DNA from 2 places in the Kitasatospora sp. NPDC093558 genome. Region 1 is predicted to be linked to the other one. Evidence: predicted binding sites of a transcription regulator. Region 1 holds the regulator's gene; the other holds the start of a gene.
The links. The regulator HrcA, encoded in region 1, represses chaperone genes, less so after heat shock. The targets are predictions, from matches to a motif close to TTNGCACTCNGNNNNNCNGAGTGCNAA.

Region 1 (16,660 bases):
TCCAGGTCAGCGCCAAGACCGGTCTCGGTGTCGAGGACCTGCTGGACCACATCGTCAACACGATCCCGGCCCCGGTCGGCGTCAAGGACGCCCCGGCCCGCGCGATGATCTTCGACTCGGTGTACGACGCCTACCGCGGCGTGGTCACCTACGTCCGTGTCGTGGACGGTCAGCTCACCAAGCGCGAGCGCATCGCGATGATGTCCACCGGCGCGACCCACGAGCTGCTGGAGATCGGCGTCATCTCGCCCGAGCCGAAGGTGGCCGACGGCCTCGGCGTCGGCGAGGTGGGCTACATCATCACCGGTGTGAAGGACGTCCGGCAGTCCAAGGTCGGTGACACGATCACCTCGCAGAACAAGGGCGCCACCGAGCCGCTCGGCGGCTACAAGGACCCGCGCCCGATGGTGTTCTCCGGCCTGTACCCGCTGGACGGCTCGGACTACCCGCTGCTGCGCGACGCCCTGGACAAGCTGCGCCTGAACGACGCCGCCCTGGTGTACGAGCCGGAGACCTCGGTCGCGCTCGGCTTCGGCTACCGCTGCGGCTTCCTCGGCCTGCTGCACCTGGAGATCATCCGGGAGCGCCTGGAGCGCGAGTTCAACCTCGACCTGATCTCCACCGCCCCGAACGTGATCTACCGGGTGATCATGGAGGACGGCAGCGAGCACACCGTCACCAACCCGAGCGAGTTCCCGACCGGCAAGATCGCCGAGGTCTACGAGCCGGTCGTGCGCGGCACGATCCTCGCGCCCAACGAGTTCGTCGGCGCGATCATGGAGCTGTGCCAGTCCCGCCGGGGTGCCCTGCAGGGCATGGACTACCTCTCCGAGGACCGGGTCGAGCTGCGCTACACCCTGCCGCTCGCGGAGATCGTCTTCGACTTCTTCGATCAGCTGAAGTCCAAGACCCGCGGCTACGCGTCCCTCGACTACGAGCCCATCGGCGAGCAGACCGCGGCCCTGGTGAAGGTCGACATCCTGCTGCACGGTGACGCGGTCGACGCGTTCTCGGCGATCGTGCACAAGGACAAGGCCTACAACTACGGCGTGATGATGGCGGGCAAGCTGCAGAAGCTCATCCCGCGCCAGCAGTTCGAGGTGCCGATCCAGGCGGCCATCGGCTCCCGCGTGATCGCCCGTGAGACGGTCCGCGCGATCCGCAAGGACGTCCTCGCCAAGTGCTACGGCGGTGACATCTCCCGTAAGCGGAAGCTGCTGGAGAAGCAGAAGGAAGGCAAGAAGCGGATGAAGATGGTCGGCCGCGTGGAGGTCCCGCAGGAGGCCTTCATCGCCGCGCTGTCCACCGACGCCGAGGTGCCGAAGGAAAAGAAGTAGCAGCAGCGGAAGGGCCCGGAGCGATCGCGCTCCGGGCCCTTCCGCGTTCCCACGTCCCCGCGTCCTCCGGGCCCTTCCGCGTTCCCGCGCCCCCGCGTCCTGCGGGCCCCCAGGGGCTACTTGAGCGCCGCCAGCACCCCGCCGACGATCGCCGCCTTGGCCAGCCGCCCCGCCGTCCCGGTGAGCACGGTCGGCCGCATCGAGTCGTCCCCGCCGACGAGCTGGAGCAGCCCGTCCCGTCGTCCGAGGCTCAGGCACTGCGCGACGTACTTGTACGCGAAGGGCTTGTCCGTGCGCCCGTCGAGCAGCTTGCCGAGGTACTGGCCCATCGGCAGGGCGGTGGCGCAGCCCATCCGCAGGGTGCCGGTGCCGGGGACGGTCACCGCGGCGGCGTCGCCGACGACGTGGACGTCCGGGTGCGAGGCCGACCGGAGGTACTCGTCGACCAGGGCCCGGCCGCGGTCGTCGACGGCCAGGCCGGCCTCGGCGGCCAGCGGGTGCGGCTCCATCGAGGCGGCCCAGACGGTGACGTCGGCCTCGATCGGGCCGGCGGTGGTGCGCAGCCCGGTGGGGGTGACCTCGGTGACGGTGGTGTCGTCGTGGACGGTCACGCCGAGCCGGTCGAGGACGCGCAGGATGTGGGCGCGGCCCTTGGGCGAGTAGATGCCGCCGACCCGGCCGGCCGCGACGATCCGCACCCGCCACCGGGGGTGGGCCTCGGCGAGTTCGGTGGCGAGTTCGATGCCGGTGGCGCCGCCGCCGACGACGGCGAGGGTGCCGGGCTCGGCGGCGTTGCGCAGGCGCCGGTCGAGTTCGGCGGCGCGTTCGGCGCTGTAGGCGTGTTCGGCGGCGCCGGGGACGTCGTGCCAGGCGGTGCGGCTGCCGAGGGCGTAGACCAGGGTGTCGTAGCCGAGGGCGGTGCCGTCGTCGAGCAGGACCTTGTGGCCGTCGAGGTCGAGTTCGACGGCCTTGGCGCGCCGGTGCTCGATGTGCCGGCCGCGTGCGAGCCGCTCGATGGCGGGCCAGTCCCGTCCGTGGCCGGCCGCGGTCTCGTGCCGGCGGACGCGGTGGAGGAGTCGCTCCTCGGGTGCGACGAGGGTGACGGTGTGGCGGCGGCCGGCGCCCTTGGCGGTGCTGAGTCCGGCGTAGCCGGCGCCCAGGACGACGATCCGCTTCTCGGTGGTGGTGTTGCTCATCTCGTCCGCCTCCTTGCGAGGTTCGCTGTCGTGCAGCGCGGTTCGGCAAGGGGACGGCGTGGCCGGGCGGAGTGTGACGGTGACCTGCGTCACGTGCGGGTGCGGGCTGTTGCAGCCGGGGGCTCAGGCCTCGACGGGGGCGATGCGGGTGAGCTTCTCGGGGTTGACCACGACGTACGCCTCGGCGATCCGCTCGCCGGCGAGGGCGAAGGCCACCACGCCATGGACGGTGCCGGTGGCCTTCTCGTACCAGACCAGGCCCGGCTCGCCGTTGACCGTCGCGTAGCCCTGTCCGTACTCGGTGGTGAACCACTTGCCGAACAGGCCGGCCACCAGGCGGGCGACCTTGTCGGAGCCGTGGACCGGGCGGGCGGCGGCGCGGATGATGCCGCCGCCGTCGGCGTGCCAGACCACGTCCGGGTCGAGGATCTCCATCAGTCCGAGGATGTCGCCCCTGGTGCTGGCGGAGGCGAACGCCTCGACGGCGCGCCGGTGTTCGGCCGGGTCGGCGCCGCCGGTGTGTCGGCCGCCGTCCTTGACCCGGCGCCGGGCCCGGGAGGCGAGCTGGCGGGCGGCGTCCGGGGTGCGGTCCAGGGAGGCGGCGATGTCCTCGAAGCCGACCGCGAAGACGTCGTGCAGGACGAGGGCGGCCCGCTCGGCCGGGGTGAGCTGTTCCAGGACGGCGAGCAGCGCGAGCGAGACGGACTCGTCGCGCTCGGCGAGTTCGGCGGGAGAGTCGGGGGCCTTCGCGTAGGAGACGGACGGCTCGGGCAGCCACTCGCCGTAGTAGGCCTCGCGGCGGGCCCGGGCGGAGCCGAGCTGGTCGTAGCAGAGCCGGGTGACGACGGTGGTGAGGAACGCGCGCGGGTCGGCGACGGCGGCGCGGTCGGTGGCGCGCCAGCGCAGCCAGGCCTCCTGGAGGACGTCCTCGGCGTCGGTGAACGAGCCGAGCAGCCGGTAGGCGACCGAGCCCAGGTAGCGTCGGTTGGCCTCGAACGCGTCCGGGGTCTGCTCGTCGATCACGGGCCCAAGGTAGCGGTCCGAACGGGGAAAGCGAAGACCGGGGCACGAACAGGGCCCGGGAACGCGAAGGGCCCGGAACGCGAAGGGCCTGGGAACGAGAAGGGCCCGGGAACGAGAAGGGCCCGGGAACGCGAAGGGCCGGAGCGGGAAGGTCCCGCCCCGGCCCGTACGTGACCGCGGGTCAGTCCACCTCGGCCACGGCCTCCGCGAACTGCGCCTGGTACAGCCGCGAGTACGCGCCGCCGGACGCGATCAGCTCGTCGTGCGAGCCCTGCTCGACGATCGAGCCGTTCTCCATCACGAGGATCACGTCGGCGTCCCGGATGGTGGAGAGCCGGTGCGCGATGACGAAGCTGGTGCGCCCGGTGCGCAGCCGGGCCATGGCCCGCTGGATGAGCACCTCGGTGCGGGTGTCGACGGAGCTGGTCGCCTCGTCGAGGACGAGGATGGAGGGCTGGGCGAGGAAGGCCCGGGCGATGGTGATGAGCTGCTTCTCGCCCGCGCTGACGCCGGTGCCCTCGTCGTCGATGACGGTGTCGTAGCCGTCCGGCAGGGTGCGCACGAAGCGGTCGACGTGGGCGGCCTTCGCGGCCTCGACGACCTGGTCGCGGGTGGCTCCCTGGGCGCCGTAGGCGATGTTGTCGGCGATGCTGCCGCCGAACAGCCAGGTGTCCTGGAGGACCATGCCGATGCCGGAGCGCAGGTCCTCGCGGGACATCGCGGAGACGTCGACCCCGTCGAGGGTGATGCGCCCCGCGCTGACCTCGTAGAAGCGCATCAGCAGGTTGACGAGGGTGGTCTTGCCGGCGCCGGTGGGGCCGACGATGGCGACGGTCTGGCCGGGCTCGACCTTGAGCGAGAGGTCCTCGATGAGGGGCTTGTCGGGGTCGTAGCGGAAGGCCACGTCCTGGAAGACGACCCGGCCGTGGACGACGTCGGGCTTCTCTGGCATGGCCGGTTCGGGGCTCTGCTCGGGCGCGTCGAGGAGTTCGAAGACGCGCTCGGCGGAGGCGACGCCGGACTGGACCAGGTTGGCCATGCTGGCGACCTGGGTGAGCGGCTGGCTGAACTGCCGCGAGTACTGGATGAACGCCTGCACGTCACCGATGGACAGCGCGCCGCTGGCGACGCGCAGGCCGCCGACGACGGCGACGAGGACGTACTGCAGGTTGCCGATGAGCATCATCGCGGGCTGGATGATGCCGGAGATGAACTGGGCGCGGAAGCTGGAGGCGAACAGCGCCTCGTTGTGCTCGCGGAAGGTCTCGGCGGACTCGTGCTGGCGGCCGAAGACCTTGACCAGGGCGTGCCCGGTGTACATCTCCTCGATGTGCGCGTTGAGCTTGCCGGTGGAGGCCCACTGCTGGACGAACTGCGGCTGCGCCCGCTTGCCGACCTTGGCGGCGACGACGACCGACAGCGGCACCGTGACCAGGGCGATCACGGCGAGCAGCGGGGAGATCCAGAACATCATCGCGAGCACGCCGAGGACGGTGAGCAGCGAGTTGACGACCTGTCCGAGGGTCTGCTGCATCGACTGGCTGATGTTGTCGATGTCGTTGGTGACGCGGCTGAGGACCTCGCCGCGCGGCTGCTTGTCGAAGTAACTCAGCGGCAGGCGGGCGAGTTTGGCCTCGACGTCCTGGCGGAGCCGGTAGCCGGCGCGCTGGATGGCCTTGGTGGCGAGGCGGCCCTGGACGATGCCGAACAGGGCGGAGGCGACGTAGATCGCGAGCACCCAGAGCAGGATGGTGCCGATGGCGCCGAAGTCCATGCCCTGGCCGGGGGTGAAGTCGACGGAGGCGAGCAGGTCGGCGATGCCGCCCTGGCCGTGGGCGCGCAGGCCCTCGACGGCCTGGGCCTTGGAGGTGCCGGGCTCGAAGCGGGTGCCGACGACGCCGGCGAAGATCAGGTCGGTGGCGTGGCCGAGGACCTTGGGGCCGGTGACGGCGCAGCCGATGCTGAGCACGCCGAGGCCGAGGACGGCGGTGAGCAGGGGGCGTTCGGGGCGCAGCAGGCCGAGCAGGCGTTTGCCGGAGCCCTTGAAGTCCATGGACTTCTCGGTGCCCTGGCCGCCCATGAAGCGGCCCGGGCCGGCCGGGCCTCGGCGGGCGGCGGCGGCCTGGGAGTCGCTGGGGAGTTCGGCGGCCTCCGCCCGGTCCGATGGCTGCTGCCCGGCCGGCTGGGGGGCGCTGGGCTTGCGGGGGGTGGTCACGCCGCCTCCTGCTCGGTGAGCTGGGAGAGGACGATCTCCCGGTAGGTCGGGTTGTCGGCCATGAGCTCGTGGTGGGTGCCGGTGCCGACGACGGCGCCTTCGTCGAGGACGATGATGCGGTCGGCGTCGCGGATGGTGGAGACGCGCTGGGCGACGATGAGGACGGTGGCGTCGGAGGTCTCGTGGGAGAGGGCCTTGCGCAGCCGGGCGTCGGTGGCGTAGTCGAGCGCGGAGAAGGAGTCGTCGAAGAGGTAGACGTCGGGTTTGCGCACGAGGGCGCGGGCGATGGCGAGGCGCTGGCGCTGGCCGCCGGAGACGTTGCTGCCGCCCTGGGCGATGGGGGCGTCGAGGCCTTCGGGGAGCTTCTGGACGAAGTCCTTGGCCTGGGCGACGTCGAGGGCGTGCCAGAGTTCCTCGTCGGTGGCGTCGGGCCGGCCGTAGCGCAGGTTGCTGGCGATGGTGCCGGTGAACAGGTAGGGCTTCTGGGGGACGAGGCCGACGCTCTCGGCGATCGCCTCGGGGGCGAGTTCGCGCACGTCGACGCCGTCGAGCAGGACCTGTCCGGTGGTGGCGTCGAAGAGCCGGGGGACGAGGCCGAGGAGGGTGGACTTGCCGCTGCCGGTGGAGCCGATGACGGCGGTGGTCTCGCCGGGGCGGGCGGTGATGGCGATGCCGCGCAGCACGGGGGCCTCGGCGCCGGGGTAGCGGAAGTCGACGTCGCGCAGTTCGAGGTTGCCGCGGCGCAGGACCTCGGTGACGGGCGCGGCGGGCGGCACGACGCTGGAGGAGGTGGCGAGGACCTCCTGGATGCGTTCGGCGCAGACCTCGGCGCGGGGCACCATCATGAACATGAAGGTGGCCATCATGACGCTCATGAGGATCTGCATGAGGTAGGAGAGGAAGGCGGTGAGGGCGCCGATCTCCATGCCGCCGCTGTCGATCCGGTGGGCGCCGAACCACAGGACGGCGACGCTGGAGACGTTCACGACGAGCATGACGGCCGGGAACATGAACGCCATGAGTCGGCCGACCTGCAGCGAGACGCTGGTGAGGTCGCCGTTGGCGTCGCCGAAGCGGGCCTGCTCGTGGTCGTCCTTGACGAAGGCGCGGATGACGCGGATGCCGGTGATCTGCTCGCGCAGGACCCGGTTCACGGTGTCGATCTTCTCCTGCATGCTGCGGAACTTGGGGCGCAGCGAGCGGACGAGCAGGAGGACGACGGTGCCGAGGAGCGGGATGACGGCGAGGAGCAGGCCGGACAGCGGCACGTCCTGGTTGAGGGCCATGATGATGCCGCCGACGCACATGATCGGCGCGGCGACCATGAGGGTGAAGCTCATCAGGGCCAGCATCTGGACCTGCTGGACGTCGTTGGTGGTGCGGGTGATCAGGGAGGGGGCGCCGAACTGGCCGACCTCGCGGGCGGAGAAGCTCTGGACGCGGTCGAAGACGGCCGCGCGCACGTCGCGTCCGAAGGCCATGGCGGTGTGCGCGCCGTAGTAGACCGCGCCGATCGAGCAGAGCGCCTGGACGAGGGTGATGCCGATCATCACGGCGCCGACCCTGAGGATGTAGCCGGTGTCGCCCTTGACGACGCCGCTGTCGATGATGTCGGCGTTGAGAGTGGGCAGGTAGAGCGCCGCGAGGGTCGCCACGAGTTGGAGGACGACCAGCAGGGTGATCGGTCGGGAGTACGGGCGCAGGTACGCCCTGAGCAGTCTGATCAGCACTTGCACACTCTTGTCGTCGGCGGGTGGATTCGCATCCCAATTCTCGTTCCTTCGTGCACTCGTACAGACGATTCCCCCGGCCGGGCCATGAGGTTTGTCCAGTCCTTTGCCGAACCGCCGGGCGGGCCGGGTTGCGGGGTTCACGCGCGTGTCGTCCGCTGTGCACGGGGGCGGTGGCGGGGTGCCGGCTGGGTAGACCCCCTTACGGAATGACCGGTTTCCCCCTAGGCTGCTGATTGCCTCCTTGTTACTCGCCGGTACCGCACGTGTGACGGGGGCCCGGCGACCGCCCCCCACGGGCGCCGCGAAAAATCCCTCAGACGGCCACCCGCCCCCGGAGGTCCTCGTTGAGTTCCGCGCAGTCCCTGATCGACTCCGGCAGTGCCGACATCGTCGCCGGGCGTCCCGCCTCCGTCGCCCACCTGTTCCTGGAGCGCGTCGCCGCGACCCCCAACACCGAGGCCTACCGCTACCCCGCCCCGGTGGACGAGCACGCCGCCGACAGCGCCCCCGGCGCCGAGCAGTGGCGGTCGCTCACCTGGGCGCAGACGGCGGCCCGGGTCAAGGCGGTGGCCGCCGGCCTGATGGCCCTCGGCATCCAGCCGGAGGACCGGGTCGCCCTGGCGTCCTCCACCCGCCTGGAGTGGATCGTCGCCGACCTCGGCAACATGTGCGCGGGCGCGGCCACCACGACCGTCTACCCGAGCACCAACGCCGACGAGACGGCCTTCATCCTCTCCGACTCCGGCTGCCGGGCGATGTTCGCGGAGAACGCCGCGCAGCTCGCCAAGGCCGTCGAGCAGATCGAGCAGCTGCCCGAGCTGCGCACCGTGATCCTCTTCGACGCCCCCGCGGAGGCGCCCGAGACGGCCGGGCTCGACCTGCTCACCCTCGCCGAGCTGGAGGAGCGCGGCGCCGCGTACCTGACCGAGCACCCGGACGCCGTCGAGAAGGCCGTCGCCGCGCTCGACAAGGAGCAGCTGGCCACCCTGATCTACACCTCGGGCACCACCGGCCGCCCCAAGGGCGTGCGCCTGGTGCACGACTGCTGGGCCTACGAGGCCCGCGCCCAGGAGGCGAGCGGGCTGCTCGGCCCGGACGACGTCCAGTTCATGTGGCTGCCGCTGTCGCACGTGTTCGGCAAGACGCTGATCTCGGGCCAGATCGCCACCGGCCACGTGATGGCGGTGGACGGCCGGGTCGACCGGATCATCCACAACCTGCCGGCCATCCGGCCGACCGTCATGGCGTCGGCGCCGCGCATCTTCGAGAAGGTCTACAACGGGATCGCCGGCCGGGCCAGGGCCGAGGGCGGCGCCAAGTACAAGATCTTCCGCTGGGCGGCCGGGGTGGCCCGCGAGTACGCCCGGGTCACCCAGGAGAACCGGATCGCCACCGGGGTGGACAGCGCGCCGTTCGCCCTGCGGGCGCAGCACGCGGTCGCCGACAAGCTGGTGTACGCGAAGATCCGCGCGGCCTTCGGCGGGCGCCTGCGCGGCGCCGTCTCCGGCAGCGCGGCGCTGGCCCCCGAGATCGGCTACTTCTTCCTCGGCGCCGGCGTGCCGATCCTGGAGGGCTACGGCCTGAGCGAGACCAGCGCCGGCTCGTGCGTCAACCGCAAGGAGGACGTGCGGATCGGCACCGTCGGCCGCGCGCTGCCCGGCACCGAGGTGCGGATCGCCGAGGACGGCGAGATCCTGCTGCGCGGCCCGGGCGTCATGCGCGGCTACCACAACCTGCCGGAGAAGACCGCCGAGGTGCTGGAGCCGGACGGCTGGTTCCACACCGAGGACATCGGTGAGCTCAGCCCGGACGGCTTCCTGCGGATCACCGACCGCAAGAAGGACCTGTTCAAGACCTCGGGCGGCAAGTACGTCGCGCCGAGCGAGGTCGAGGGCAAGTTCAAGGCGGTGTGCCCGTTCGTCAGCAACATCCTGGTGATCGGCAACGGCCGCAACTTCTGCACCGCGCTGATCGGCCTGGACGAGGCCGTGATCATGCCGTGGGCGGCCGAGCACGGCCTGGCCGGCAAGTCCTACGCCGAGGTGACCGCCGACCCGCAGGTGCACGAGCTGATCGAGGGCTTCGTGAAGAAGCTCAACGGCGACCTCCAGCGCTGGCAGACGATCAAGAAGTTCCACCTGCTGCCGCGCGACCTCGACATCGAGCACGGCGAGCTCACCCCGAGCCTGAAGATCAAGCGCCCGGTGGTCGAGCGGACGTACGCGGACGCCGTGACCGCGATGTACGCGGGGGCCAACGAGGCCTGAGCCGCCCCCGTCCCGTACGGCCCGCGGGAACACCCGGGCCGTACGGGACAATGGGGTCATGCCCTCCGCACTCCCCGACGGCGATCCGGTGCCGTCCGACGGTTCCCTGCCCGCGCACGCCCTCGACGGACTCGGGACGCGGCCGTTCGGCTTCTACCTGCACGTGCCGTACTGCGCCAGCCGCTGCGGCTACTGCGACTTCAACACCTACACGGCCACCGAGCTGCGCTCCTCGGGGGCGGTCGCCTCCCAGGAGACGTACGCCGACAACGTGATCGCGGAGATCCGGCTCGCCCGGCGCGTCCTGGGCGACACGGACCTCCCGGTGGAGACGGTCTTCCTCGGCGGCGGCACCCCGACCCTCCTGCCCGCCCGCGACCTGGTGCGGATGCTCGCCGCCCTCCGCGACGAGTTCGGGCTCGCCGAGGGCGCCGAGGTGACCACCGAGGCCAACCCGGAGTCCGTCGGCCCGGCCTACCTCGCCGAGCTGCGCGAGGGCGGCTACAACCGGGTCTCCTTCGGCATGCAGAGCGCCCGCCCGCACGTGCTGCAGCTGCTCGACCGCCACCACACCCCGGGCCGCCCCGAGGCCTGCGTCGCCGAGGCCCGCACGGCCGGCTTCGAGCACGTCAACCTCGACCTCATCTACGGCACCCCCGGCGAGTCCGACGACGACTGGCGGGCCTCCCTGGACGCCGCCATCGGCGCCGGGCCCGACCACGTCTCCGCCTACTCGCTGATCGTCGAGGAGGGCACCCGCCTCGCCGCCCGCGTCAAGCGCGGCGAGCTCCCGATGATCGACGACGACGTCCACGCCGACCGCTACCTGATCGCCGAGGAGGCGCTCGCCGCCGCCGGCTACCACTGGTACGAGGTCTCCAACTGGGCCACCACCCCCGAGGGCCGCTGCCGCCACAACGAGCTGTACTGGACCGGCGCCGACTGGTGGGGCGCCGGCCCCGGCGCCCACAGCCACGTCGGCGGCACCCGCTGGTGGAACGCCAAGCACCCCGCCGCCTACGCCCAGGCCCTCGCCGAGGGCCGCACCCCCGCCCTGGCCCGCGAGGTCCTGACCGACGAGGACCGCCGCATCGAGCGCATCCTGCTGGAGCTGCGCCTCGCCGAGGGCATCCCCCTCACCCTCCTCACCGACACGGCCCGCAAGGCCGCCGAGGAAGCCCTGTCGAGCGGCCTCCTCGCCCCCGGCTCGTACGAGCAGGGCCGCGCCACCCTGACCCTCCAGGGCCGCCTCCTGGCCGACGCGGTCGTGCGTGACCTGGTGGACTGAGTTTCGTTAACGTGGTGTCAGCCGTCGGAGGGAGCGCGCGATGACCGCCATCGATGACCGGGTGATGGGGATCTTCGAGAACCTGGAGGTCCCGGAAGGCTTCAAGGCCGAGCTCATCAGGGGGGAAATCGTGATGATGGCCGGGCCTGACATGGTCCACAACGTCATTGTCGAAGCCATTCAGGACCAGATCCCCCGGGCACGGTGGCACCGCTTGACCACGCAGGACATCGATCTTCCCGGGCTGACGAGCGAGCCGCAGCCGGATCTCGTCGTGTTCGAGCGGGACGCCGCCAGCCGTGGTCGCCTGCTCCCTGCGCCTCTCCTGACCCTGGTGGTCGAGGTGGTCTCGAAGACCAGCGTCCTGCGCGACTACCGGACCAAGCGCGAGCTCTACGCCGAGGGCACGATCCCCGTCTACCTGATCGTCGACCCGATCAAGGCCGTCTGCGTGCTGCTGACCGAGCCGAACCGGGCGAGCGCTTCGGGGCTGCCGGACTACGTGTCTGCGCGGACCACCAAATTCGGCGAGCCTATTCCGGTCGACCTGCTGGGCATCAGCCTCGACACCTCGGAGTTCCAGACCTACTCCTGATCCGGGAGCGTCGCGAAGTCGATCAACTCCTCTACTCGGCCGAGGAGTTCGGGCTCCAGGTCCTTGTAGGAGTTCACCTTCGACAGGATGTGCTTCCACGCCGCAGGGGTGTCCACCGGCCAGCCGAGGCGGCGGCAGATGCCCTCCTTCCACTCCTCGCCGCGGGGGACGGCCGGCCAGGCCGGGATGCCGACGGACGAGGGCTTCACGGCCTGCCAGATGTCGATGTAGGGGTGGCCGACGACCAGGACGTTCTCGCCGGTGACCTGGGTGGCGATGCGGTGTTCCTTGGTGCCGGGGAGCAGGTGGTCGACCAGGACGCCGAGGCGGCGGCCGGGGCCGGGGGCGAAGTCGGCGACGATCGCGGGGAGGTCGTCCACGCCCTCCAGGTACTCGACCACGACGCCCTCGATCCGCAGGTCGTCGCCCCAGACCCGCTCGACCAGCTCGGCGTCGTGCCGGCCCTCGACGTAGATGCGGGACTCGCGCGCGACCCGGGCGCGGGCGCCGGGGACGGCTACGGAGCCGGAGGCGGTGCGGCCCGGGGTGCGGACGGGGGCGGGGGCGGCCCCGGCCGGGCGGACCAGGGTGACGGCCTTGCCCTCCAGCAGGAAGCCGCGCGGCACCATCGGGAACACCCGGTGCTTGCCGAAGCGGTCCTCCAGCGTGACGGTGAACCCCTCCGCCGTCTTCTCGCACCGCACCACCGCCCCGCAGAAGCCGGTCGCCGCCTCCTCGACCACCAGGTCCCGCTCGGCGGGCACCTCCGGGGCGGGCTGTTGCTTCTTCCACGGCGGGGTCAGGTCGGGTCCGTACTGGCGGCTGCGCATAGCGGCGAGTCTACGGACGGACCGTCAGAGGCCTGGCGCGCCCCACACCGGGAACCAGCGGCCGAGGTCCTTCTCCAGCCGCAGGTCGTTCGCCAGCATCGCGTTGATCTGCAGCTCCAGCGGGCTGTTGCGCCGCTCCCCGCCGCCGGGCATCGGCGCGAACGGGTAGAAGGTGCCGCGCTTGTAGAGGTAGACCAGCGCCAGCGACTGGCCCTCGCCGTTCCTGAAGCCGACCAACGAGCAGAGCAGCTGCGGCCCGAAGCCGTTCGCCTCCAGCTCGCTGTTGACCGCGTGCAGGTCGTTCACCAGCTCCGGTAGCTCCTCGGAGGTGTGCCGGGCGAGCAGCCACGAGTAGCCGTAGCCGTCCTTGGAGGCCTCCACCGGGACGCCGCCGCGCTCGGTGTCGGCGTCGAGCAGCGCCCGCACCTGCTGCTCGACCTGCACGAACGCGGCGCCCTCGACGGCCGCGAAGCACACCGAGCCGAGCCCGGTGGGCAGGAAGCCCGCGCCCGCCTCCAGGGTGAGCGCGGCCGAGGGGATGCCGAACAGCTGGTCGAGGTCGGGCTTGACGGGCTTGGTGCGGCCGAACAGCGCGTCCAGGATTCCCACGGCGGTCCCTTCGGGTCAACAGCGATCGGCAGCGGTCAACAGCGGTCAGCGGCCCAGCTGGGCGGAGATCTTCGCGAGCTGCTCCAGCCGCTTCTCCAGCGTCGGGTGGGTGGAGAGCAGCTGGGAGGCCGTCTCCTTGGCGTTCAGCGCCGGGGCGAAGTAGAAGGCGTTGTAGGGCTGCGCCTGGCGCAGGTCCTTGGACGGGATCGCGGCGATCTGCCCGGTGACCTTGGTGAGCGCCGAGGCGAGCGCGCTGGGACGGCCGGTGAGCTGGGCGGCGGCGCGGTCGGCGGCGAGCTCGCGGTAGCGCGACAGCAGCCGGGTGAGCAGGAAGCTGATCGCGTAGACGACGATCGACACCAGCGGGATGACCAGCGCGGCGATGGCCGCGTTCTGGTCGTTGTTGTCGCGCCCGCCGCCGATGAACCCGCCGTACATGGCGATCCGGGTCATCGCCCCGGCGAGGACGCCGAGGAACCCGGCGATCGTCATCACGGCGACGTCCCGGTGGGCGACGTGGGAGAGCTCGTGGGCGAGGACGCCCTCCAGTTCCTCGGGCTCCAGCCGGCGCAGCAGGCCGGTGGTGACGCAGACGACGGCGTTCTGCGGGTTGCGGCCGGTGGCGAAGGCGTTCGGCATGTCGCTGTCGGCGACCGCCACCCGGGGCTTGGGCATGTCGGCGAGCGCGCAGAGCCGGTCGACGGTGCCGTGCAGCTGCGGGTACTCCTCGGGGGACACCGGGCGGGCGCCCATGGCCCGTTCGGTGATCTTGTCGCTGAACCAGAACTGGGCCACGAACAGCCCGCCGGAGATCAGCACGATCAGGGGCCAGGCGCCGCGCAGCAGCACGATCAGCAGGCCGGTGAATCCGACGTACAACAGCCCGATCACGAACATGGTCCCGACCATCCGGCCGGTCAGGCCGCGGTCGGGCGCGAAGCGGGTGTGCTGGGCCGAGCTCGACATCGCTTGCTCCTCCGTTCGCCGTCCGCTATCGATGCTGCCACCCGGACGGCCGTGGGGCACCACCCCCGCGCCGGGAACTGCGGGCAGGATCACCCCCGCCGCGCCGTTCCTGCCGTCGGACCCGGGCCGTACACTGGCAGGTACGGTTCTGGCACTCGTGCGTTCAGAGTGCCAAAGCCGGGGCCTTCCAGGCCCGCATCAGCTCGATACGTCACAACGGACAACGTGCGAAGACGGAGGTGCGTGCCCCATGGCCGGAGAGGTCCGCCAGCTGGACGACCGCAAGCTCGCCGTGCTGCGCGCGATCGTCCAGGACTACGTGGGCACCGAGGAGCCGGTGGGCTCCAAGGCCCTGGTGGAGCGGCACAACCTCGGGGTGTCCCCGGCCACCGTCCGCAACGACATGGCGGCGCTGGAGGAGGAGGGGTACATCCACCAGCCGCACACCAGCGCCGGACGCATCCCCACCGACAAGGGGTACCGGCTGTTCGTCGACCGGCTCGCCGAGGTCAAGCCGATGAGCGCGCCCGAGCGCCGCGCGATCCGGCACTTCCTGGAGGGCGCGGTCGACCTGGACGACACCGTCGCGCGCACCGTGCGGCTGCTCGCCCAGCTCACCCGGCAGGTCGCCGTGGTGCAGTACCCGTCGCTGAGCCGCTCCACCGTGCGGCACATCGAGCTGGTCGCGCTCGCCCCGGCCAAGGTGATGCTGGTCCTGATCACCAACACCGGCCGGGTCGAGCAGCGCATGGTGGACTGCCCGGGCACCGTCGGCGAGGTGGTCCTGTCGGACCTGCGGGCCCGGATCAACGCGCGGGCCGTCGGCCAGCGCCTGCCGGACGTCCCGGCGGCGCTGGAGGAACTGCCCGCGATGTTCGAACAGGTCGACCGGGCGACCGTCAGCACGGTCCTGGCGACGCTGTTCGAGGCGCTCGCCGAGCAGAACGAGGAGCGGATCATGCTGGCCGGCACGGCCAACCTGACCCGCTTCGGCCACGACTTCCCGCTCACCATCCAGCCGGTCCTGGAGGCGCTGGAGGAGCAGGTCGTCCTGCTCCGCCTCCTGGGTGAGACCGCGGACGCGGCGATGACGGTCCGGATCGGCCGGGAGAACGCCTACGAGGGGCTGAATTCCACCTCGGTGGTGTCGGTCGGTTACGGTTCGGGCGACGAGAGCGTGGCCAAACTGGGTGTGATCGGTCCGACCCGGATGGACTATCCGGGCACAATGGGGGCGGTGCGAGCGGTGGCTCGGTACGTGGGCCAGATCCTGGCCGAGTCGTAGCGAGCAAGCCACCGCCGGAACATCCAGCGGTGGTGCCCTGTCGCAGCACTACTACAGGCGGAACAAGCGGAGCATTTGGTGGCCACGGACTACTACGCGGTACTCGGCGTCCGACGGGATGCGGGGCAGGACGAGATCAAGAAGGCGTTCCGGCGCCTGGCACGCGAACTGCACCCGGACGTCAACCCGGACCCGAAGACGCAGGAGCGGTTCAAGGAGATCAACGCCGCCTACGAGGTGCTCTCCGACCCGCAGAAGCGGCAGGTCTACGACCTCGGCGGCGACCCGCTGTCGCCGGGCGGCGGCGGTGGCGCGGGCGGCTTCGGCGCCGGCGCGGCCGGTTTCGGCTTCTCCGACATCATGGACGCCTTCTTCGGCGCCGCGGCCGGCCAGCGCGGCCCGCGCTCGCGCACCCGCCGCGGCCAGGACGCCATGATCCGGCTGGAGATCACCCTGGAGGAGGCCGCGTTCGGCACCACCAAGGAGCTCCAGGTCGACACGGCCGTCACCTGCACCACCTGCAGCGGCGAGGGCGCCGCGCCCGGCACCTCCGCGCAGACCTGCGACATGTGCCGCGGCAAGGGCGAGGTCTCCCAGGTCACCCGGTCCTTCCTGGGCCAGGTCATGACCTCCCGCCCCTGCCCGCAGTGCCAGGGCTTCGGCACCGTCGTGCCGACCCCGTGCCCGGAGTGCGCCGGCGACGGCCGGGTCCGCGCCCGCCGCACCCTGACCGTCAAGATCCCGGCCGGTGTCGACAACGGCACCCGGATCCAGCTGGCCGGCGAGGGCGAGGTCGGCCCCGGCGGCGGCCCGGCCGGCGACCTGTACGTCGAGATCGCCGAGACCACGCACACCGTCTTCCAGCGGCGCGGGGACGACCTGCACTGCACCGTCACCATCCCGATGACGGCCGCCTCGCTCGGCACCCAGGTGCCGCTGCAGACCCTCGACGGGCTGGAGGAGGTCGACATCCGGCCCGGCACCCAGTCCGGCCAGTCGATCCCGCTGCACGGCCGCGGCATCACCCACCTGCGCGGGGGCGGCCGGGGCGACCTGATAGTGCACGTCGAGGTGCAGACGCCCACCAAGCTCGACCCCGAGCAGGAGGAGCTGCTGCGCCGCCTCGCGGTGCTGCGCGGCGAGGAGCGGCCGTCCGGCCAGTTCGCGCCGGGCCAGCAGGGCCTGTTCTCGCGTCTGAAGGACGCGTTCAACGGCCGCTAGCCGTCCGCGGAGGGGTGCCGGGGTCCTCGCCCCGGCACCCCTTCCGTGTTTCTCCCACTTTCCGGAAAGGCTCCCCTCATGACCGCCCCCGTGTT
Region 2 (15,254 bases), on a different contig from region 1:
CCTTCTCGTCGACCGTCCCGGCCGGGGCCGAACCCGCCGCACCGGCGGCCGCCTTGACCGGCATCGCGTGCTCGGTCGTCGACTCGGCCTTGGCGGTGGCCTCGGCGACGACCCGCTTGAGCATCGACCGGGTCTGCGAGGCGTCCAGCCGGTCGGCCGGGTCCTTCTCCAGCAGGCCCTCGATCACCGGCAGCAGCGCCCCGGCGTTCTTCGGCGCGACGAGCTCCTCGGTCATCACCGCCGTCAGCGTGGCCAGCGCCGACCCGCGGTCGTACGGCGGCCGGCCCTCCACCATCGCGTACAGCGTGCCGCCCAGCGACCACAGGTCGGCCGGCGGCCCGGGCTTCTGCCCGCGCGCCCGCTCCGGGGATATGTACGAGGGCGCGCCGACCAGCATGCCGGTCGAGGTGACGGAGGCGTCGCCCTCGACGCTGGCGATGCCGAAGTCGGTGAGCACCACCCGGCCGTCGTCGCCGATCAGCACGTTCGACGGCTTCACGTCACGGTGCAGGATCCCCAGCGCGTGCGCGGCGCTCAGCACGCCCAGCACGTCGAGCGCGATCTCGGCGGCCCGGGCGGGCGCCAGCGGCCCGTCCTCCTTGATGACGTCGGCCAGCGAGCGGGACTCCACCAGCTCCATGACGATCCACGGCCGGTCGTCCTCCTCGACCACGTCGAAGACGGTGACCGCCGAATTGTGCCGGATCCGCGCGGTGGCCTTGGCCTCGCGCAGCGTACGGACGATCAGCCGGTGCTTCTCCTCCTCCTCGACGCTGGCGTTCATGCGCAGTTCCTTGACCGCGACGATCCGGCCCAGCATCTCGTCCTCGGCCCGCCAGACGGTGCCCATCCCGCCGCGCCCGAGGACCGCGTTCAGCCGGTAGCGTCCGGCCAGGAGTCGGCCGGTGGAACCCTGCGCCTGGGTCATTCGAAACGTTCCCCCATGTGCTGCTGGCGGTCGAGGTGACGTTGCATCGGCCCGGCGTCTGGGCCCGAACGCCAAGCCTCCATCATCCCCTGTCCACGGGGCCCTCGACCACCCGGCCCCCGCCCCGGGGTGCGACGGACCGCAGCAACCCCGGCTCTCCGTGCCCGATCTGTGATCGAAAACTCGCCAAGATTCGTCCCGAACACTGTTACGGTGCGGCAGCTCACCGTCTTTTCCGGGGGGATCCGACACCCATGACCGCACCCGCCTGGGGCACTGACGAACAGTCGGGCCGTCCGCGAACCGCCCAGCACTACACGGTGGCGCCCGCCGTCGGCGCCCCGGAGGGCTACGTCGCGCCGGGAATGCCCGGTGTCCCGGTGGCCGGATACGAACCCGTCGTCCCCGCCGCCCGCCGCCGTCGCCCGCGTCGGCGCGTCGGGCTCGCCGCCACCGTCGCGGTCACCGCGATGCTCCTCGGCGCCCTCGCCTACGGCTGCGCGCCGCTGCGGGCCGAGGACAGCGTCGGCTGGCTGGCCATCGCCCCGGCCGCCGCCGTCTCCTGGCCGCTCGGCCGGCTCGGCGGCCGCAGCCGGGTGCTGCCCCTGCTGGGGGCGCTGCTCGCGGCCGGCGCGCTCTTCCTCGGCCAGTTACTGCTCCAGGGCCGCGAACTCCGCTCCCGCGGCCTGTCCGGCACCCCGCTGCGCGTCGTCGCCCACAACGTCCTGGCCGCGTGGCGCACCGACCTGCGCCCGCTGGACCTGGCCTTCTACGGCATAGCGCTGATCGGCGGCTTCATCCTCACCCGCCGCACCGCCGTCCGCAGCTAGGGTCTGTTTCAGAAGTGGATCAAGGTCGTGCGATGATCACGTTCCATGGCTCGGGGAGATCTGACAGACGCCCAGTGGGTGGTGCTGGAACCTTTGCTGCCGCAGGGCATCAAGGCTGGTCGGCCGCCCTTGCATACCAAGCGGCAGCTGATCAACGGGATACGGTTCCGGACCCGCACGGGCATACCGTGGCGGGATCTGCCCGAGCGGTACGGGCCATGGGAGACGGTGTACGGGCTGTTCCGCCGCTGGCAGCGCGACGGCACGTGGCCCCGGATCTTCGAACAGCTCCAAGCGCAAGCTGATGCGAAGGGCCTGATCACCTGGGACATCTCCGTCGACTCCACGATCGCCCGCGCGCACCAGCACGCGGCCGGCGGCCGCAAAAGGGGGATCTGCAGGTCGAGCCACCCGGCGGCGTCTTCACTGAGCCCGACGACCACGGGCTCGGACGCTCCCGCGGCGGACTGACCACCAAGATCCACCTGGCGGTCGAGCAGGCCCAGAAGCCGATGTCGCTCGTGATCACGGCCGGACAGCGCGGCGACTCCCCGCAGTTCCAGGTCGTCCTGGGCCGCATCCGTGTGCCCCGGCCCGGCCCGGGACGGCCGCGCACCCGGCCGGACAAGGTCCGCGCCGACAAGGCGTACGGCTCCCGCGCGAACCGCGTCTACCTGCGCAGACGAGGTATCGGATGCACGATCCCGGAGAAGCGCGACCAGATCGCGAATCGCAGGAAGCGCGGTTCCCGCGGGGGCCGGCCACCAAAGTTCGACAAGGACGACTACAAGGAGCGACACGCGGTGGAGTGCGGGATCAACCGCCTCAAGCGCCACCGCGCGGTCGCGACCCGGTACGACAAACTCGCCGTCCGCTACGAGGCAACCGTGCTGGTCGCGGCCATCAATGAGTGGCTGTGACCACTCTCACTGAGAGACCCTCAGGCGCGATAGGTAAACCGGCCGAGGTAGTGCAGAGAGGTGCCGTGCGGGTTGGTGACCACGTTGGGAGCGAAGACACAGATCGCAGCATCGGCCAGCTCGGTTGACTCCACTTGTGGCAGCCACTGGTCAGCGTACGAGGCCTCTCGAAGGAGCACCTCAGGGGCAACCGGAGCGAGGTGGCCGTCGTCTTGGGCGTGGATGGCTTCGACGCACATCGGTTCGAGCTCGGCAATCCCAGCCTCTAACGTAAAAACGGATGGCTCCGCATCCCCGTCCTCTGACCACCCCTCATCGACGTAGTCGCGGATGTCTTCAAACGACGAGAACCGGCCGCGCGAGAGGAAAACGTGCACCACGCTGGCTTCAGTCACCCGACGATTGTCGCCCAACACTGAACCCGCCCGCGACCGCCACGAGACACCGTTCACACATCGGACCCGCCATCAACGAGTTCACCATGGGCACTTCTGAAACACGCCCTAGAGCCTGTGACACGACGAGGGCCCCCGCCACACACGGCGGGGGCCCTCGTCAGCGCACACCTCAGCGGTGGTCGAGCGCCGGGTTGACGGTGACCTCGACCCGCTGGAACTCCTTGAGCTCCGTGTAGCCGGTGGTGGCCATCGCGCGGCGCAGCGCGCCGAACAGGTTCATGGTGCCGTCCGGGGTGTGCGACGGACCGGTGAGGATCTCCTCGGTGGTGCCGACCGTGCCGAGGTCCACCCGCTTGCCGCGCGGCAGCTCCTCGTGGACGGCCTCCATGCCCCAGTGGAAGCCCTTGCCGGGCGCGTCGGTGGCCCGGGCCAGCGCGGCACCGATCATGACCGCGTCCGCGCCGCAGGCGACGGCCTTCGGGATGTCGCCGCTGTAGCCGACGCCGCCGTCCGCGATCACGTGCACGTAGCGGCCGCCGGACTCGTCCATGTAGTCGCGGCGGGCGGCGGCCACGTCCGCGACGGCGGTGGCCATCGGCACCTGGATGCCGAGCACGTTGCGGGTGGTGTGGGCGGCGCCGCCGCCGAAGCCGACCAGCACGCCGGCCGCGCCGGTGCGCATCAGGTGCAGCGCGGCGGTGTAGGTGGCGCAGCCGCCGACGATGACCGGGACGTCCAGCTCGTAGATGAACTGCTTGAGGTTCAGCGGCTCGGCGGCGCTGGAGACGTGCTCGGCCGAGACGGTGGTGCCGCGGATGACGAAGACGTCGACGCCGGCGTCCACGACGGCCTTGGAGAACTCGGCGGTGCGCTGCGGCGAGAGCGCGGCGGCGGTGACCACGCCGGACTCGCGGACCTCCTGGATCCGCTGCTTGATCAGCTCGGCGCGGATCGGCGCGGCGTAGATCTCCTGGAGGCGGCGGGTGGCGACGGCCTCGTCGGTGATCGAGGCGATCTCGTCGAGCAGCGGCTGCGGGTCCTCGTAGCGGGTCCACAGGCCTTCGAGGTTCAGCACGCCCAGGCCGCCGAGGCGGCCGATGGCGATGGCCTGCTGCGGCGAGACCACGCTGTCCATCGGGGCGGCCAGGAACGGCAGCTCGAAGCGGTAGGCGTCGATCTGCCAGGCGATCGAGACCTCCTTCGGGTCCCGGGTACGGCGGCTGGGGACGACGGCGATGTCGTCGAAGGCGTACGCCCGGCGGCCGCGCTTGCCTCGCCCGATCTCGATCTCAGTCACTTCGAGCCCTTCTGCTGTGTTGCTCATGCCCGCCGGGTCACCCCGGCCGCCCCCAGTATCCCGTACAGGAGGTGTGCACGCCCCGACGGCCCGGCCCGCGGACGCGCGCGAGGGGCCCGCCGCTGCGGACAGGACGCTGTTGGTACCAACAGCGTCCTGCGGACAGCGACGGGCCCCTCGGAGGTCCGGACGATCAGCGCGACGAGTAGTTCGGCGCCTCGACGGTCATCTGGATGTCGTGCGGGTGGCTCTCCTTGAGGCCCGCCGAGGTGATCCGGACGAACCGGCCCTTGCTCTCCATCTCGGCGACGGTGGCGGCGCCGACGTAGCCCATGGTCTGGCGCAGGCCGCCGACCAGCTGGTAGAGCACGGTCGAGAGCGGGCCGCGGTACGGCACCTGGCCCTCGATGCCCTCGGCGATCAGCTTCTCGTCCGAGGAGACGTCGGCCTGGAAGTAACGGTCCTTGGAGAAGGACTTCGCCTGGCCGCGGCTCTGCATGGCGCCCAGCGAACCCATGCCGCGGTAGGACTTGAACTGCTTGCCGTTGATGAACAGCAGCTCGCCCGGGGACTCCTCGCAGCCGGCCAGCAGCGAGCCGAGCATGACGGTGTCGGCGCCGGCGGCCAGCGCCTTGCCGATGTCGCCGGAGTACTGCAGGCCGCCGTCGCCGATGACCGGCACGCCGGCCGCCTGGCAGGCCTGGGCGGCCTCGTAGATGGCGGTGATCTGCGGGACGCCGATGCCGGCGACCACGCGGGTGGTGCAGATCGAGCCCGGGCCGACGCCGACCTTGACGCCGTCCACGCCGGCGTCGATCAGCGCCTGGGCGCCGTCGCGGGTGGCGACGTTGCCGCCGACCACGTCGACCTTGACGGCCGACTTGATCTTCTCGATCCAGGCCAGCGCGTTGTGGCTGTGGCCGTGCGAGGTGTCCACGACCAGGAAGTCCACGCCGGCCGCGACCAGGGCCTGGGCCCGGTCGAACGCCTCGGCGCTGGCGCCGACGGCCGCGCCGACCAGCAGACGGCCCTCGGCGTCCTTGGCGGCGTTCGGGTACTTCTCGGCCTTGACGAAGTCCTTGACGGTGATCAGGCCCTTGATCCGGCCCTCGTCGTCGACCAGCGGCAGCTTCTCGATCTTGTGGCGGCGCAGCAGCGCCATCGCGTCCTCGCCCGAGATGCCGACCTTGCCGGTGATCAGCGGCATCGGGGTCATGATCTCGCGGACCTGGCGGCTGCGGTCCGACTCGAAGGCCATGTCGCGGTTGGTGACGATGCCGAGCAGCTTGCCCGCCTCGTCCGCGACCGGCACGCCGGAGATGCGGAACTTGGCGCACATCGCGTCGGCCTCGGCCAGGGTGGTCAGCGGGCCGACCGTGATCGGGTCGGTGACCATGCCGGACTCGGAGCGCTTCACCAGGTCGACCTGGTTGGCCTGGTCCTCGACCGACAGGTTGCGGTGCAGGACGCCGACGCCGCCCTGGCGGGCCATCGCGATCGCCATCCGGGCCTCGGTGACCTTGTCCATCGCGGCGGAGAGCATCGGGATGTTGACGCGCACGTTCCGGGAGACCCGCGAGGAGGTGTCGACCTGGTTCGGCAGCACCTCGGAGGCCCCGGGCAGCAGCAGGACGTCATCGAACGTGAGCCCGAGCATCGCGAACTTCTCGGGTACGCCTGCGGCGTTGTAAGACATTTCGGGGGTACCTTCCGTGGCCGGCCTTTTGATCCGCACACGCCCTGAGGGTGGGGGCGCGCCTTCATCGCTCACTCGCGCAGACGGCCGAAAGCCGGGTGATGTTTGGAGGATCCTCCAGGGGAATCCCGTTCGCACCCGTGAAACTTTGGCAACCTGCCCAGGCGCCGATACCCCATGGTACTGGCACCGGGATTGTGGTCCTCGTGTGCCCTTGACAACACCAGCCGCCCATGAGCCATTCCGGCCGCGCCCGCGGCAGGGGTCAGGAGGACTCCTCCGCGAGGGCCCGCAGCCGGCTCAGGGCCCGGTGCTGTGCGACCCGGACGGCCCCCGGCGACATGCCGAGCACCTCGCCGGTCTCCTCCGCGGACAGCCCGGCGGCCACCCGCAGCAGCACCAGCTCGCGCTGACGGGCCGGCAGGTTGGAGAGCAGTTCCTTGGCCCAGGCGGCGTCGCTGCTGAGCAGCGCCTGCTCCTCCGGGCCGAGCGCCTCGTCCGGCACCTCCGGCAGGTCGTCCTGCGGGACCACCGTCGAGGCGGGCCCGCGCATCGCGGCCCGCTGCAGGTCGGCGATCTTGTGCGCGGCGATGCCGTAGACGAAGGCCTCGAACGGCCGCCCCTGGTCCTTGTACCTGGGCAGCGCGCACAGCACGGCGACGCACACCTCCTGCGCGATGTCGTCCACGTGGTGCCGGGCACCGCCGGGCAGCCGGACCAGCCGGCCGCGGCAGTACCGCAACGCCAGCGGGTGGACGTACGCGAGCAGCGCGTCGATGGCCGGGCCCTCGCCGCGGACGGCGGCCGCGACCAGCTCGCCCACCAGCGGCGATCCACCGCCGCCGAGCACGGGCGGACGGCCGGGGCCGGCCTCGCCGGCGACAGCGGCACCGGTCCGGCCGGAAACCGCATCCGCACGGCCGGATTCGGCGTACGACGGATCGCCACCCGGGCCGGAGGGCTCGGCCTCCCCCGGGTCCGCCTGGCCGGCCGCACCGGCGACGTCGTCACGCATCGGTCCATGGTGCCTGGTCGAACGGGAAAACGCGGCACCGCGTCCGGAGTTGTGCACCGGAACGTTATGCGCTGCGGCACCGCGCGGCGTGCCGCCGCGCACCACCGGCCCCTCCTGCACCGTGCCGCCTCCCGCCCCGCCGCCGTCGGTGGTCCCGTCCGTCGCGCCGTTCGCCGAGTGTCCTGCGGCTGCGTGGTTCGCCGCAGTGCCTGTCCGCTGGTCCCCGAGGTGCTCCACCACTCCATGGTGCAACCTCGGGACCGTAACGTCACACGCCCGTGCGGCGCCCGTCCCCGGAAACACCGGCGGCGCGCCTGGGCCGGCGGCGCCTGCGGTCAGCGGACCAGGCCCCAGCGGAAGCCCAGCGCCACCGCATGGGCGCGGTCCGAGGCCCCGAGCTTCTTGAACAGCCGCCGGGCGTGGGTCTTGACGGTGTCCTCCGAGAGGAACAGCTCGCGGCCGATCTCGGCGTTGCTGCGGCCGTGGCTCATGCCCTCCAGCACCTGGATCTCACGCGCCGTCAGGGTCGGCGCCGCGCCCATGTCCGGGCTGCGCAGCCGGCGCGGGGCCAGCCGCCAGGTCGGGTCGGCGAGGGCCTGGGTGACGGTGGCCCGCAGCTCGGCGCGCGAGGCGTCCTTGTGCAGGTACCCGCGGGCGCCGGCGGCGACCGCGAGCGCGACGCCGTCGAGGTCCTCGGCGACGGTGAGCATGATGATCCGCGCGCCCGGGTCGGCGGACAGCAGCCGCCGGACCGTCTCGACCCCGCCGAGACCGGGCATCCGGACATCCATCAGCACGAGATCGGAGCGGTCGGCCACCCAGCGGCGGAGGACCTCCTCCCCGTTCGTCGCGGTGGTGACCCGGTCCACACCGGGTACGGTCGCGACGGCGCGGCGAAGCGCCTCGCGGGCGAGCGGGGAATCGTCGCAAACGAGAACGGAAGTCATGACCGTCGTCCTCCGCAGCTGATCCGCGTCACGTTGAGCCTCCTGGCTGGTACGAACCTCTCCGACACGGCCGATCGGCGTCAGAGTCCGTGCTGATCGCCTCAAGTTCCCCGCGATCGTTCCCGACGTCCGGCGCCCGCTAACCGCCTCCGCACTTCCAACGACCGTCACTCGAATGAGTTACGGCCTTCAGGGCCATCTCCACCACTGTACGTGGCCAACCCATTACCGATCAGCCGCATCGCGGTGCACACGCCGCACTTTTGTGCAGCTCGCGCGCGGTCGGCGTGCGACCCGCACACCGGCGCGGGGCTCCGCGCGCCCCTCGGGCCACCCGATTGCCACGTCCGCGCCCGCGAAAGTCCATGCCCACTTCGCCCGTTTTTATAGCTTTCGTATGGTCATTGACTGTTGTGCCACTCTGTGGGTGACTTGTCCATGGAGTTGCCTTAAGTCATATTTCCAGGTGTCCACACCAGTGCTATCGACGCCCCGCCACGCCCGCAGCGAGCTCCGCTGGGGGCCGGCCCGCGGCCGACGAGCCTCTGAAGGGAATGAGTCATGGCAGATTTCTCCCGCCTCCCCGGTCCCAACGCGGACCTCTGGGACTGGCAGCTCTCCGCAGCCTGCCGTGGCGTGGACAGCTCGCTCTTCTTCCACCCGGAAGGCGAGCGCGGGGCCGCGCGGAGCTCGCGCGAGGCCAGCGCCAAGGAGGTCTGCACCCGCTGCCCCGTGATCGCCGAGTGCGCGGCCCACGCACTGGCGGTCCGCGAGCCGTACGGCGTCTGGGGCGGGATGACGGAGGACGAGCGCGAGGAGATGCTCGGGCGCTCGCGGCACCGGCTGGTGGAGGTCCCACTGGTCGCGCCGACGGTCGCCCAGCGTTAGCGCCACGCCGACGCAGCGCCGTGAAGAAACGTTTCTTCGCGGCGCCTCAAGACCTTCGTCGATGACCCTGTGTCAGCGGGCCCCGGCGACTGCCTCAGCGGGCCCCGGCCGCCCCGGCCAGCCGCTCCAGCATCAGCGCCACGGCCGGCACCTCGGCCAGGTCCGGCAGGGTCAGTGCGACCACCTGCCGCACCGCCGGCGCCCCCGAGGCCGTCCGCACCGGCACCGTCGACACCCCGTCAGGGCGCACCGACTCCAGCGCCAGCCGCGGCAGCACCGCCACCCCGAGCCCGGCCGCCACCAGGCCGACCACCGCCGGGTAGTCGTCCGTCGCGAAGTCGATCCGGGGCTCGAACCCCGCCCCGGCGCACAGCTCCACCAGGTGCCCGCGGCACTGCGGGCAGCCCGCGATCCACTGCTCCCCCGCCAGCTCGGCCAGCCCCACCGCGCCGCCGCGCCCCGCCAGCGGGGGCGCGGCCGGCAGCAGGCCCACCAGCGGATCGTCCAGCAGCGGCGTGACCACCAGGTCGGACCAGTCGGTGCCGGCGCTCAGCTGCTGCGCCTCCAGGTTCGCCTCGGCCCGCGCCTCGCGCGGCGTGCCGTGCGCGGGCGCCGGGAGCGCGCTCCCGCCCTCGGACTGCGGGTAGCGGAAGGCCAGCGCGATCTCGCACTCGCCGCCGCGCAGCATCGCCAGCGACTCCGGCGGCTCCGCCTCGACCAGCGACACGCGCACCCCCGGATGGCCGTCCCGCAGGCGGGCGACGGCGGGCGGCACCAGGGTGGAACTCGCGGTCGGGAAGGACACCAGCCGCACCCGTCCGGCGCGCAGCCCGGCGATCGCCGCGACCTCCTCCTCCGCCGCCGACAGCCCGGCCAGGATCCCGGTGGCATGCTTGAGGAGCACCCGTCCGGCCTCGCTCAGCTGCATGCCCCGGCCCGAGCGGACCACCAGCGGGGTGTCCACGGACTTCTCCAGGGCCTTCATCTGCTGGCTGATGGCGGGCTGGGTGCAGCCCAGCTCGCGGGCGGCGGCGGAGAAGGAGCCGGTGCGGGCGACGGCACGCAGGACGCGCAGGTGGCGGGCCTCGATCATGCTTCAGTTATAAGGCAATCTTTGCCGAACACAAAATTCCCCTGATAGTTGAGGCTTCAAGCGGCCGGACACCTCTTCAAGCGGCCGGTCCGAACGCCGGAGGCCCGGCCCGCCCCCAGGAGAGGGAGCGGGCCGGGCCTCGGGTGTGCTTCAGGGGCCTCAGTGCGAGTGGCCGTGGCCGCCGTGCGAGTGGCCGTTGTCCGCGGCCTCCTCCTTCTTCTCCACCACGAGGGTCTCGGTGGTGAGCAGCAGGGAGGCGATCGAGGCGGCGTTCTCCAGGGCGGAGCGGGTGACCTTGACCGGGTCGATGACGCCGGCCTTCACCAGGTCGCCGTACTCGCCGGTGGCGGCGTTGTAGCCCTGGCCGGCCTCCAGCTCGGCGACCTTGGAGGTGATGACGTAGCCCTCCAGGCCGGCGTTCTGGGCGATCCAGCGCAGCGGCTCGTGCAGCGCCTTGCGGACCACGGCGACACCGGTGGCCTCGTCGCCCGACAGGCCCAGGCCGTCCTCCAGCACCTTGGCGGCGTGCACCAGGGAGGCGCCACCGCCGGCGACGATGCCCTCCTCGACCGCGGCACGGGTCGCCGAGATGGCGTCCTCCAGGCGGTGCTTGCGCTCCTTCAGCTCCACCTCGGTGGCGGCGCCGACCTTGATGACGCAGACGCCGCCGGCCAGCTTGGCCAGGCGCTCCTGCAGCTTCTCGCGGTCCCAGTCGGAGTCGGTGCCCGCGATCTCGCCCTTGATCTGGGCGACGCGGCCGGCCACGGCGTCGGCGTCGCCGGCACCCTCGACGATCGTGGTCTCGTCCTTGGTGATGGTCACGCGGCGGGCGTTGCCCAGCACGTCCAGACCGGCCTGGTCGAGCTTGAGGCCGACCTCCTCGGAGATCACGGTGCCGCCGGTCAGGGTGGCCAGGTCGCCGAGGATCGCCTTGCGGCGGTCGCCGAAGCCCGGGGCCTTGACGGCGACGGCGTTGAAGATGCCGCGGATCTTGTTCAGCACGAGGGTGGACAGCGCCTCGCCGTCGACGTCCTCGGCGATGATCAGCAGCGGCTTGGAGGCACCGCCCTGCAGGATCTTCTCCAGCAGCGGCAGGAGCTCCTGGATCGAGGAGATCTTGCCCTGGTGGATCAGGATGTACGGGTCCTCCAGGACCGCCTCCTGCCGCTCCGCGTCGGTGACGAAGTACGGCGACAGGTAGCCCTTGTCGAACTGCATGCCCTCGGTGAACTCGAGCTCGACACCGAAGGTGTTCGACTCCTCGACGGTGATGACACCGTCCTTGCCGACCTTGTCGATCGCCTCGGCGATCAGCTCGCCGACCTGGGTGTCCTGCGCGGAGAGGGACGCGACGGCGGCGACGTCGTCCTTGCCCTCGATCTCGCGGGCCACCGAGAGCAGGTGCTCGGAGACGGCGGCGACGGCCTTGTCGATGCCCTTCTTCAGGGCGGCCGGGCCGGCACCGGCGGCGACGTTGCGCAGACCCTCGTTGACCAGGGCCTGGGCCAGCACGGTGGCGGTGGTGGTGCCGTCGCCCGCGACGTCGTTGGTCTTGGTGGCGACCTCCTTGACGAGCTGCGCGCCAAGGTTCTCGTACGGGTCGTCCAGCTCGACCTCACGGGCGATGGTGACACCGTCGTTGGTGATGGTCGGGGCGCCGAACTTCTTGTCGATCACGACGTTGCGGCCCTTGGGGCCGATGGTCACCTTGACGGTGTCGGCCAGCTTGTTGACACCGCGCTCCAGCGAGCGGCGGGCGTCCTCGTCGAACTGCAGGATCTTCGCCATGTTCCCTATTCCCTCGGGGCTGCGGCCGGCCCACCGGCCGCCGAACTACGTGAACCGACGACCACGCCCCGGGCCCCTGTCACTTGGGACACGGATCCGGGGCGGGTCGGAACGACTTACTTCTCGATGATGGCGAGAACGTCGCGGGCGGAGAGGACGAGGTACTCCTCGCCCTGGTACTTCACCTCGGTGCCGCCGTACTTCGAGTACAGGACGATGTCACCGACGGCGACGTCGAGCGGCAGACGCTGGCCGTCCTCGAAGCGGCCCGGGCCGACGGCCAGGACGACGCCCTCCTGGGGCTTCTCCTTGGCGGTGTCCGGGATAACCAGGCCGGAGGCCGTGGTGGTCTCGGCGTCGAGCGGCTGGACCACGATGCGGTCCTCGAGCGGCTTGATGGCAACCTTGCTGCTGGTGGTCACGTCCGAGCTCCCCTTCGGAGATTACGGGGTTTTCTAACGGGTAAGTGGCGAACCTGCGAGCCTGCCGTCGCGGGGGTCAGACACGCCTCTTCGCGTTAGCACTCCCCTGGTGGAGAGTGCCAAGGACGACCATAGGCCCGTGTTAGCACTCAGTCAACCAGAGTGCCAACGACGCGCCCCGGGGCCTCAGGCTACGGATGAGTAGCCGTACTCATGTGCGGCGCGGGGCCCGGCGGCCAGACTCCTGCCATGACCTCGATCCCGATGCGCGTCGGCCCGGCCCGGCTCAAGGACGCGTCCCTCGCCCTGCTGGCACTGCCCCTGCTGGGCGGACTGCTCCCGTTCGTCGTCTTCTACGTCGTCGCCTGCCTCGGCAGCGGCCCCGGCACCGGGGACGACGGGGACGGAAGCGCGTGGGCGTTCCTCGGCATCGGCATGATGGCCGGCCCGGTGGTCGCCCTGGTGGCGGGCGTCCTGGTGGCCGTGCGCAGTCGGCGCTCCGGCTACCGGTTCCTCCCGGTCGCCGCCGCGCTCTCGCCGCTCGTCGTACCGGCCGTACTCTCCTCCGGCGTCCTCTGGCGGTGACCCGACCGCCGGTCCGACCGCCTGCCGGACCGCGCTCCGCGCCGGCTGACCGGCCTCCCCCACACCGCCCGACCGGCGAGAATGGCCCCGTGGACACCGAGAACCTCCAGCCGCTGCTGACGCCCGAGGGGCAGGACCTGCTCGCCGCACTGCGCGAGTTCACGCCCGAGGAGGAGCTCGCGCTGGCCACCCGGCTGCGGCGCGAGCACCCGGCCGACCTGGTGTCGGCGGCGTTCGGGCAGGCACGACTGCGCCAGCGCGCCCGCGCGAAGTTCGGGGCGGACGCCGACCTGATGTACTTCACGCCCAACGGCGTCGAGCAGTCCACCCGCCGCAGCGTCGCCGAGTGGCGCGCGCAGCGCTTCGCCGCGCTCGGGGTGCGCCGGCTGGCCGACCTGTGCTGCGGGATCGGCGGGGACGTCCTGGCGCTGGCCCGCGCCGGGATCGAGGTGCTGGCCGTCGACAAGGACCCGGCGGCCTGCGCGGCCACCGCCGCCAACGCCGCCGCGCTGGGCCTCGCCGACCTGGTCGAGGTGCGCTGCGCGGACGTCGCCGAGGTGGACGTCACCGGCTACGACGCGGTGTTCACCGACCCGGCGCGGCGCACGGCGCGCGGCCGGGTGTTCGACCCGGAGGCGTACGCCCCGCCGCTGTCCTGGGCGATCGAGGCCGGCCGCCGGACCCCGATCGGCGCGCTGAAGGTGGCGCCCGGCATCCCGCACGAGGCCGTCCCCGAGGACGCCGAGGCCGAGTGGGTCTCCGACCACGGGGACGTGAAGGAGGCGGTGCTCTGGTTCGGCACCAAGGCCGCCCACCCGCACCGCGCGACGCTCCTGCCGCACGCCGCGAGCCTCACCGGCGGCGACCTGCCCGACCCCGCCGCCGGGCCGGTCGGCCGCTACCTGTACGAGCCGGACGGCGCCGTGATCCGCGCCCACCTCGTCGCCGAGGTGGCCGAGCAGGTGGGCGGGCGGCTGATCGACCCGAAGATCGCCTACCTGACGTCGGACGAGCTGGTCCCGACACCGTACGCGCACGCCTTCGAACTGACCGACGTCATGCCCTTCCACATCAAGAAGCTGAAGGCCCTGCTGCGCGAGCGCGGCGTCGGCACCGTGGTGATCAAGAAGCGCGGGATGGCGATCACCCCGGAGGAGCTGCGCCGCCAGCTCAAGCCCTCCGGGCCGAACTCCGTCACGGTGATCCTCAGCCGCACCGACCACGGCCCGCTCATGATGCTCGGTCAGCCGGTCTGACCGGGCGGGAGGACTACGCCGGCGGCTGGATGTAGTCGTCCAGCCGCGCCACCGAGAAGCCCTGCTCCTGGATCCGGGCCAGCAGCTCGCCGAACATCTGGGTCATCGTGGCGCCCTTGAGCTCCTTGGGGCCGCGAAAGTGGGCCAGGATGATGTCGCCGGGCTTCAGCTTCTTGTCCGCCGCCTGGTACTGCATGTCGTGGATCTGCATCGACTCGCGCCACAGCACGATCGCGCGCGGACCGCACTCCTGCACCGAGGTGTTGAGCGTCGGCGTGTTGGCGCCGTCCCCGAACGGCGGGCGGAACAGCAGCGGAGCGGTGCCGTACTGCTGGGTGAGCGCGGCCTGGTCGTCGCAGATCTCGGACTTCTGCTTCTCCGGCGGGAGCTTGCTCATCACCGGGTGGGTGACGGTGTGGTTCTGGATGTGGTTGCCGAGCGCCTGGAGCGGCTTGAAGTAGCCGTAGTCGTTCTTGACGATGTCCTTGGTCAGGAACATCGTGATCGGCACCTTGAGGTCGGTCAGCATCTCGACGAACTTCGGGTCCTTCTCGGCGCCGTCGTCGATGGTGATGAAGACGACCTTGTCGCTCGTCTTCACGTCGCTGAACACCGGTACGGTGCCGGTCCGTTCGAGCTTGACGGGCTTGTCGGCGGGCGGCGCGGGGGCCGGGGCCAGCGGCTTGAGGTTCCACTTCGCCCACGCCGCGTCGCCCGCGGCCTGCGCCGCCGCGGGCGTACTGGCCGCGGCCGTCGGCGCGGCGCCGCCGGAGGGCTGGGCCCCCGCCGGGGCCGCGCTCGTGGGCGCCGGAGCGGCGGCGCCGCCGTCCCCGTTGCCGCCGCACCCGGTGGCGAGGGCCAGCAGGGCCAGCGCCCCCGCCGCGTACGCCTTGGTCCTGTTCCGCCCGTCCTGCTGCTTCACCGCACCGCGCTCCTGGTCCGTCCGCCGTTCCTCAGCTATGCACGGTAGCGGGCGGGCGGGTGGTTCCCGGACCGGCCTGCTCGACGTGGTCGCTGGTGAAGGACCAGCGGTGCACCGGACGGCCGAGCAGTCCGGCCGGCGGGTCGGCGACGGGCAGCGGCTCGCAGCTCCACCAGGTGATCAGCAGGACGCGCTCGCCGGGGGCGGAGAGCAGTTCGAGGCGCTCCAGGCCCGCCGAGCCGCGCAGCGCCGGGATCGCCGTCTCCCGT

Region 2: groES (co-chaperone GroES) is a predicted target of HrcA. The motif match lies at 12,365-12,391, and genes of this name have one in related genera.

Annotation. Positions count from the first base shown of each region.
Region 1 covers NZ_JBFBDY010000060.1:7,044-23,703, forward strand. Annotated here, with positions in the region: gene lepA (translation elongation factor 4) at 1-1,337, shown strand, start outside; gene AB0O00_RS09475 (FAD-dependent oxidoreductase) at 1,454-2,533, opposite strand; gene sigJ (RNA polymerase sigma factor SigJ) at 2,657-3,556, opposite strand; gene AB0O00_RS09485 (ABC transporter ATP-binding protein) at 3,738-5,636, opposite strand; gene AB0O00_RS09490 (ABC transporter ATP-binding protein) at 5,768-7,501, opposite strand; gene AB0O00_RS09495 (long-chain fatty acid--CoA ligase) at 7,849-9,771, shown strand; gene hemW (radical SAM family heme chaperone HemW) at 9,830-11,059, shown strand; gene AB0O00_RS09505 (Uma2 family endonuclease) at 11,100-11,654, shown strand; gene AB0O00_RS09510 (DUF3097 domain-containing protein) at 11,645-12,484, opposite strand; gene AB0O00_RS09515 (hypothetical protein) at 12,509-13,093, opposite strand; gene htpX (zinc metalloprotease HtpX) at 13,139-14,059, opposite strand; gene hrcA (heat-inducible transcriptional repressor HrcA) at 14,310-15,344, shown strand; gene dnaJ (molecular chaperone DnaJ) at 15,423-16,565, shown strand.
Region 2 covers NZ_JBFBDY010000112.1:1,843-17,096, reverse strand. Annotated here, with positions in the region: partial or broken gene AB0O00_RS14265 (serine/threonine-protein kinase) at 1-928, opposite strand, end outside; gene AB0O00_RS14260 (hypothetical protein) at 1,183-1,758, shown strand; one part of gene AB0O00_RS14255 (IS5 family transposase) at 1,804-2,148, shown strand; one part of gene AB0O00_RS14255 (IS5 family transposase) at 2,151-2,678, shown strand; gene AB0O00_RS14250 (hypothetical protein) at 2,699-3,073, opposite strand; gene AB0O00_RS14245 (GuaB3 family IMP dehydrogenase-related protein) at 3,246-4,373, opposite strand; gene guaB (IMP dehydrogenase) at 4,567-6,069, opposite strand; gene shbA (RNA polymerase sigma factor ShbA) at 6,335-6,895, opposite strand; gene AB0O00_RS14230 (response regulator transcription factor) at 7,420-8,031, opposite strand; gene AB0O00_RS14225 (WhiB family transcriptional regulator) at 8,593-8,919, shown strand; gene AB0O00_RS14220 (LysR family transcriptional regulator) at 9,014-10,012, opposite strand; gene groL (chaperonin GroEL) at 10,172-11,800, opposite strand; gene groES (co-chaperone GroES) at 11,917-12,222, opposite strand; gene AB0O00_RS14205 (hypothetical protein) at 12,472-12,807, shown strand; gene AB0O00_RS14200 (class I SAM-dependent methyltransferase) at 12,897-14,063, shown strand; gene AB0O00_RS14195 (polysaccharide deacetylase family protein) at 14,077-14,985, opposite strand; gene AB0O00_RS14190 (hypothetical protein) at 15,017-15,254, opposite strand, start outside.